DNA from 2 places in the Caulobacter sp. GW821-FHT10A06 genome. Region 1 is predicted to be linked to the other one. Evidence: predicted binding sites of a transcription regulator. Region 1 holds the regulator's gene; the other holds the start of a gene.

Region 1 (3,404 bases):
GAACGCCAGGCGGTCGCCTTCGGCGGACAGCAGGATGTTCGACAGAATCGGGATGGTGTTGCGGCGCTCGACGACGCTCTGCACGTGACCCAGCGCCTTCAGGAGCGCCGCCCGTTCGATGGTAAGCTTCATAGTCGGTCCAGATCGCGCGGTCGGTCGATGGAATCGACCGCTACCCCCGTTGAGAATGGACCGCCGACATTATCGCAATGCGCGAACGGGGGAAGGGGGCGCGGCGGTCATTCCGCGCCCCTTGAAGTCAAAAACGCGCAGTTCAGGCCTTCTGGTCGAAAGACCCGCCCGAGCTGTCACCGTCCGAGGCCGCGCCGGCATACGGATTGGCGGCGCCAGACGCCGGCTCGCCCGTCGAAGGACCGGTCGAACCCTTGGCCGCCACGGCGACCATGGCCGGGCGCACCAGGCGGCCCATCAGCTCGTAGCCGGCCTGCAGCACGGCGACCACGCCGCCGGCGGCGACTTCGGTCGAGGGCTGTTCGGTCACGGCCTGGTGCAGGTGCGGGTCGAACTTCTCGCCCTTGGCCGGATCGATCTTCTTCAGGCCGTTGCGTTCGAAGGCGCTGGTGAGCTCCTTCTCGGTCATCTCGACGCCGATGATGAAGTTCTTCACCGCCGGATCGGCCGACTCGCGCGGGCTGTGGGCGGTGGCGCGCGACAGGTTGTCGGCGACACCCAGCAGGTCGCGGCCGAACTTCTGGATCGCATAGGCGCGCGCGTCGTTCATCTCGCGCTCGGCGCGGCGCTTGGTGTTCTCGGCCTCGGCGGCGTAGCGCAGGGCCTGCTCCTTCAGAGCGGCCACTTCCAGCTTCAGCGCCTCGATCTCTTGCGACGCGTCATCAGCCTCGAAGGCGACGTCTTCGGCCGGCGTTTGCTCGTCGGTCATCTCGTACAGTCCTTATCCATCCATCATCCGCCCCAGCACCCGGGCGGTATAGTCCACCAACGGAATGACTCGGGCGTAGTTCAATCGCGCCGGACCGATCACGCCGATCGCCCCCAGCACCTTCTGTCGGCCCGTCATATAGGGCGCCGCGATCACCGAGGAACCCGAAAGCGAAAACAGGCGCGTTTCGGCCCCGATATAGATGCGCACGCCCTCGGCGTCACGAACGTCGTCGAGCAGGCCGATCAGCTGCCCCTTCTGCTCCAGGTCGTCGAACAGCTGGCGCACGCGGTCGATGTCCTCACGAGCCCGCGCATCGGCCAGCAGGTTGGCTTGCCCGCGCACGATCAGCGAGCGGGCGTCGCCCTCCCCGCCGCTCCAGGCGGCCAGGCCGTCCTCGACCAAGCGGGCGGCGGTCTCGTCCAGTTGGCGGCGGGCGATGTCCAGCTCGCCGCCCATCTCGGTCCGCGTCTCGGACAGCGTGCGGCCGCGCAGGCGGGCGTTGAGGAAGTTGGACGCCTCCTGCAGGGCTGAGGGCGTGACGCCTGGGGCCTGGCGCATCAGTCGATTCTCGACCTGCCCGTCCTCGAACACCATGACCGCCAGCACCTGGCCGCCGCCCAGGGGCACGAACTCCACGTGCTTGACCCCGCCCTCGCGGACCGGCGTGACCACGATCCCGGCCCCGCCGGCCAGGCCCGACAGCACGGACGAGGCTTCCGACAGCGCCTCCTCGAACGAGCGGCCCTTCACGGCCAGCCGAGCCTCGATGGCCCGCTTGTCGTCCTCAGCGACGTCGCCGACCTCCAGCAGGCCGTCGACGAACATCCGCAGGCCGGCATGGGTGGGCATGCGCCCGGCGCTGGTGTGGGGCGCGTCCAGCAGGCCCAGCTGCGCCAGGTCCTGCATGGTGTTGCGGATCGAGGCCGGCGACAAAGCCAGGCCGGCCCTTGACAGGGTGCGCGAGCCGACGGGATCGCCGGTCTCGAGATACGACTCCACCACGCGCCGGAAAATGTCGCGGGCGCGGCTGTCCAGCTCGGTGAGGCCTGGCGTGCGGACGATCGGACCGGGAAAAAGATGCGTCATATGGGCGTGTCGTTTGGGACCCGGTCGGCGAACAAAAGGCGTCGGCCTCTTAGACTTCGCCTCCCAATAGGATAAGCGGCCATCACAGACATTCAAATAGCCGGAGTTTCCCCATGCGTCCGTCCGAACGCGCCCCCGACCAGCTGCGCGCCGTCACGCTGGAAACCGGCGTCAACCGCTACGCCGAAGGCTCGTGCCTGATCTCGTTCGGCCACACCAAGGTGCTGGTGACGGCCACGGTCGAGGAAAACGTCCCCGGCTGGATGCGCAACAAGGGCGCCGGCTGGGTCACGGCCGAGTACGGCATGCTGCCCCGCGCCACCCACAGCCGCGGCCGCCGCGAAGCCGCCGCCGGCAAGCAGACCGGCCGCACGCAGGAAATCCAGCGCCTGATCGGCCGCAGCCTTCGCGCTGTCGTCGACCTGAAGGCCCTGGGCGAGCGCCAGATCACCCTGGACTGCGACGTCGTCCAGGCCGACGGCGGCACCCGCACCGCCGCCATCACCGGCGCCTGGGTCGCCCTGCGCCTGGCCACCAAGTACCTGCTGGACGAAGGCGTGCTGAAGACCGACCCGATCCTGGGCCAGGTGGCGGCCGTCTCGTGCGGCGTGTTCAACAACGTCCCGGTGCTCGACCTCGACTACGAGGAAGACAGCAACGCCGAAGCCGACAGCAACTTCGTCCTGACCGGCGACGGCGACATCGTCGAGATCCAGGCCACCGGCGAAAAGCGCGGCTTCACCCGCGCCGAGTTCGAGTCGCTCTATGCGCTGGCTGAAAAGGGCATCGGCGAGCTGTTCGCGCTGCAACGCGCGGCGATCGGCGCTTAAGCCACCCGACCGCACTTGTCCGAACGGGGTAACGGTCCCAGATTCCTAGTCTGAGATAGGAGTTTCGCGTGACCACCCCGTTCGATGGCTATGAAGTCGAAGCCCGCCTGCGCCCGTCGGCCGAGGCGTATCGCTTCGATCTGGACCAGGCGCTGGCCTCGATGGTGGCGCTGGAGGCCCAGGTCCCGGCCGACGCCTATACGGCTGGCATCCTGGGCACCGAGCGCGTCGGCAACGGCGTGGTCGTCGGCCCCGGCGGCCTCGTCCTGACCATGGCCTATCTGATCACCGAGGCCGGGGAAGTCACCCTCACCCGCAACGACGGCCGCCGCGTGCCCGCGCACGTGCTGGGCCTGGATGTCCGGTCGGGCCTGGGCCTCGTGCAGGCGCTCGAGCCGCTGGACCTACCAGTTATGACCATCGGCTCGGCCAAGGACCTGGACGTCGGCGCCCCGATCATCGCCGCTGGCGCTGGCGGCCGGGCCCACGCCGTGGCCGGCAAGGTCCTGGCCCGCATGCCTTTCGCCGGCTACTGGGAATACCTGCTGGACGACGCCATCATCACCGGCCCCGCCCACCCGCAC
Region 2 (3,404 bases), on a different contig from region 1:
CACTACGGCCCGCTGCGGCCCGAGGTCGGCGCCGCGCCCACCGCGATCCGCGCGGCCCTCACCGCCTATTTCGACGGCCAGCTCGACACCCTGAGCACCATCGCTTGGGCCACCAACGGGACAGCTTTCCAGCATGCCGTGTGGACGGCGCTGTGCGAAATCCCGGCCGGCGAGACGATCACCTATTCCGAACTGGCCCGCCGCGCCGGCCGCCCGGCCGCGGTCCGCGCCGCCGGCCACGCCAATGGCGCAAACCCGCTCAGCATCGTCGCGCCCTGCCACCGAGTGATCGGCATGGATGGTACGCTCACCGGCTATGGCGGCGGCATCGAGCGCAAGCGCTGGCTGCTGGAGCACGAAGGCTTCAAGCGAAACTCGTGACGCCCCGCAGCGCCACGCGGCCGATCTGGAAGAACGGCAGGCTCAGGGTGATGCCGATCAGGGCGTTGAACACCATCGCGCCGTTGTTGTAGCGCCCCGCCGCGCCGTCCAGCGCCGCCGACACCGCCCGGCCCGCCGCCGCGCCCAGCCAGGCCACGGCCAGCGCCAGGGCCATGGCCGCGCCGATGCGAGGCTGGTAGCCCAGATACAGCGCCGCCACCCCGTGCGAGGCGATCAGCACCCCGCCCACCGCCCGGCCTTCGGCGAACAGCGGCGGCTTGGGCGTGTCCTCGTCGGCGATGCCGGCCATGCCCAGCATGACCTGCGGCCGCGCCAGGATCATGCCGCCCAGCGTGCCGCCGATGACGCAGGCCACGACCGCCAGGAACAGCGACAGGACATAGCTGGACATACAAGATCCTCAGAACACGTCAGGAGATGACGTCAGACTGGCGCGTGACAGACGGCCTCGACGTTTCGGCCGTCCGGGTCAAGCACGAAGGCGCCATAGTAATTGGGATGATAATGAGGCCGCACGCCCGGCGCGCCGTTGTCGGTCCCGCCCGCCGCCAGGGCCGCGGCGTGGAAGGCGTCGACCTGGGCGCGGTTCGCCGCCAGGAAGGCCACGTGCATCGGCCCCGTGGCCGTCTCGCCCTGGCCGACCCAGAAGCTGGGCTTGCCCGCCTGGATGTCGCGCCGGTCCTCCGTCGGGCCATAGCCGTAGAAGGCCGAGCCGCCGGTCTGCTCGGCGCTGACGCTCATGACGATGGTGATGCCCAGCGGGGCGAAGGCGGCGTCATAAAACGTCTTGGCCGCCTGGAGATCACGGACCGTAACGCCCATATGATCGATCATCGGAACCTCCCTCTCATTCACTCTTCGCGAAAAGTTCGCGGGCGTCGTCCTTGACTCCCCCGAGCCCCCTGCCTAACTCACGCCCGACGTTGGCACTCGATGGGAGCGACTGCTAACAGCAACGCTCCCCGGTCCAACTCAGCCTTTATTTGAAACCGTTCCGACGGAGAACACCATGAAGTTTCGTCCCCTGGGCGACCGCGTCCTCGTGAAGCGCGTCGAAGAAGAAACCAAGACCAAGGGCGGGATCATCATCCCCGACACCGCCAAGGAAAAGCCGCAGGAAGGCGAAGTCGTCGCCGTCGGCCCCGGCGCACGCAACGACAAGGGCGAAGTCGTCGCCCTGGACGTCAAGGCCGGTGACCGCATCCTGTTCGGCAAGTGGTCGGGCACGGAAGTGAAGGTCGACGGTCAGGACCTCCTGATCATGAAGGAAAGCGACGTCCTGGGCGTGGTCGAGGGCTAATCCCTCCCGTCTTCCCAGACGCTTCTTTCCTCCCAGAATTCCAGATTTAGAAAGGCGCCCACCATGGCCGCTAAAGACGTTTATTTCGGCTCGGACGCGCGCGACAAGATGCTGCGCGGCGTCAACATCCTCGCCAACGCGGTGAAGGTGACCCTGGGCCCCAAGGGCCGCAACGTCGTCATCGAAAAGTCGTTCGGCGCCCCGCGCACCACCAAGGACGGCGTCTCGGTCGCCAAGGAAATCGAACTGTCGGATAAGTTCGAGAACCTCGGCGCGCAGATGATCCGCGAAGTCGCCTCGAAGACCAACGACAAGGCCGGCGACGGCACCACGACCGCCACGGTCCTGGCCCAAGCCATCGTCCAGGAAGGCCTCAAGTCGGTCGCCGCCGGCATGAACCCGATGGACCTGAAGCGCGGCATCGACAAGGCCGTCCTGATCGCCGTCGAGGACATCAAGGCTTCGTCGAAGAAGGTCACCACCAACGCTGAAATCGCTCAGGTCGGCACCATCTCGGCCAACGGCGACAAGGAAGTTGGCGAGATGATCGCCAAGGCCATGGACAAGGTCGGCAACGAAGGCGTCATCACCGTCGAAGAAGCCAAGACCGCCGAAACCGAACTCGACGTCGTCGAAGGCATGCAGTTCGACCGCGGCTACCTGTCGCCGTACTTCATCACCAACGCCGACAAGATGGAAGTTCAGCTGGAAGAGCCGCTGATCCTCCTGTTCGAAAAGAAGCTGTCGTCGCTGCAGCCGCTGCTGCCGGTGCTGGAAGCCGTCGTCCAGTCGGGCCGCCCGCTGGTCATCATCGCTGAAGACGTCGAAGGCGAGGCCCTGGCCACGCTGGTCGTCAACAAGCTGCGTGGCGGCCTGCGCGTCGCCGCCGTCAAGGCTCCGGGCTTCGGCGACCGCCGCAAGGCCATGCTGGAAGACATCGCCATCCTGACCGGCGCGCAAGTCGTGTCGGAAGACCTGGGCATCAAGCTCGAGAACGTTTCGCTGGAAATGCTCGGCCGCGCCAAGAAGGTCTCGATCACCAAGGACGACACCACGATCGTGGACGGCGTTGGTGAGAAGGCCGACATCGAGGCTCGTATCGCCCAGATCAAGCGCCAGATCGAAGACACCACGTCGGACTACGACAAGGAAAAGCTGCAAGAGCGCCTGGCCAAGCTGGCCGGCGGCGTTGCGGTCATCCGCGTCGGCGGCTCGACCGAAGTCGAAGTGAAGGAAAAGAAGGACCGCGTTGACGACGCCCTGAACGCGACCCGCGCGGCCGCCGACGAAGGCATCGTCCCGGGTGGCGGCACCGCCCTGCTGTGGGCTTCCAAGGCCCTGGCTGGCGTGGTTGGCGACAACGACGACCAGACGGCTGGCATCGCCATCGTCCGTCGCGCCCTGCAATCGCCGATCCGTCAGATCGCCGAGAACGCCGGCGTCGAAGGTTCGATCGTGGTCGGCAAGATCCTGGAAAACGCCTCGAGCTCGTTCGGCTTCAACGCCCAGACCGAGCAGTACGTCGACCTGGTCGTCGACGGCGTCATCGACCCGGCCAAGGTTGTCCGCACCGCTCTGCAGAACGCCGCCTCGGTGGCCGGCCTGCTGATCACCACGGAAGCCGCGATCGTCGAAGCCCCCAAGAAGGGCGGCGGCGCCCCGGCCGGCGGCGGCATGCCGGGCGGCATGGGCGACATGGACT

Evidence for each region. The regulator HrcA, encoded in region 1, represses chaperone genes, less so after heat shock. The targets are predictions, from matches to a motif close to GTTAGCANTCNNNNNNNNNGANTGCTAAC.
Region 2: a site for HrcA is predicted at 1,325-1,353, ahead of groES (co-chaperone GroES). Genes of this name have one in related genera too.

What each region holds. Positions count from the first base shown of each region.
Region 1 covers NZ_JBWKNY010000004.1:462,284-465,687, reverse strand. The annotation lists gene dnaN (DNA polymerase III subunit beta) at 1-132, opposite strand, end outside; gene grpE (nucleotide exchange factor GrpE) at 275-901, opposite strand; gene hrcA (heat-inducible transcriptional repressor HrcA) at 914-1,990, opposite strand; gene rph (ribonuclease PH) at 2,104-2,820, shown strand; gene AC07NF_RS13745 (S1C family serine protease) at 2,889-3,404, shown strand, end outside.
Region 2 covers NZ_JBWKNY010000003.1:444,518-447,921, reverse strand. The annotation lists gene AC07NF_RS09855 (methylated-DNA--[protein]-cysteine S-methyltransferase) at 1-381, shown strand, start outside; gene AC07NF_RS09850 (DUF4345 family protein) at 365-793, opposite strand; gene AC07NF_RS09845 (VOC family protein) at 826-1,236, opposite strand; gene groES (co-chaperone GroES) at 1,412-1,702, shown strand; gene groL (chaperonin GroEL) at 1,766-3,404, shown strand, end outside.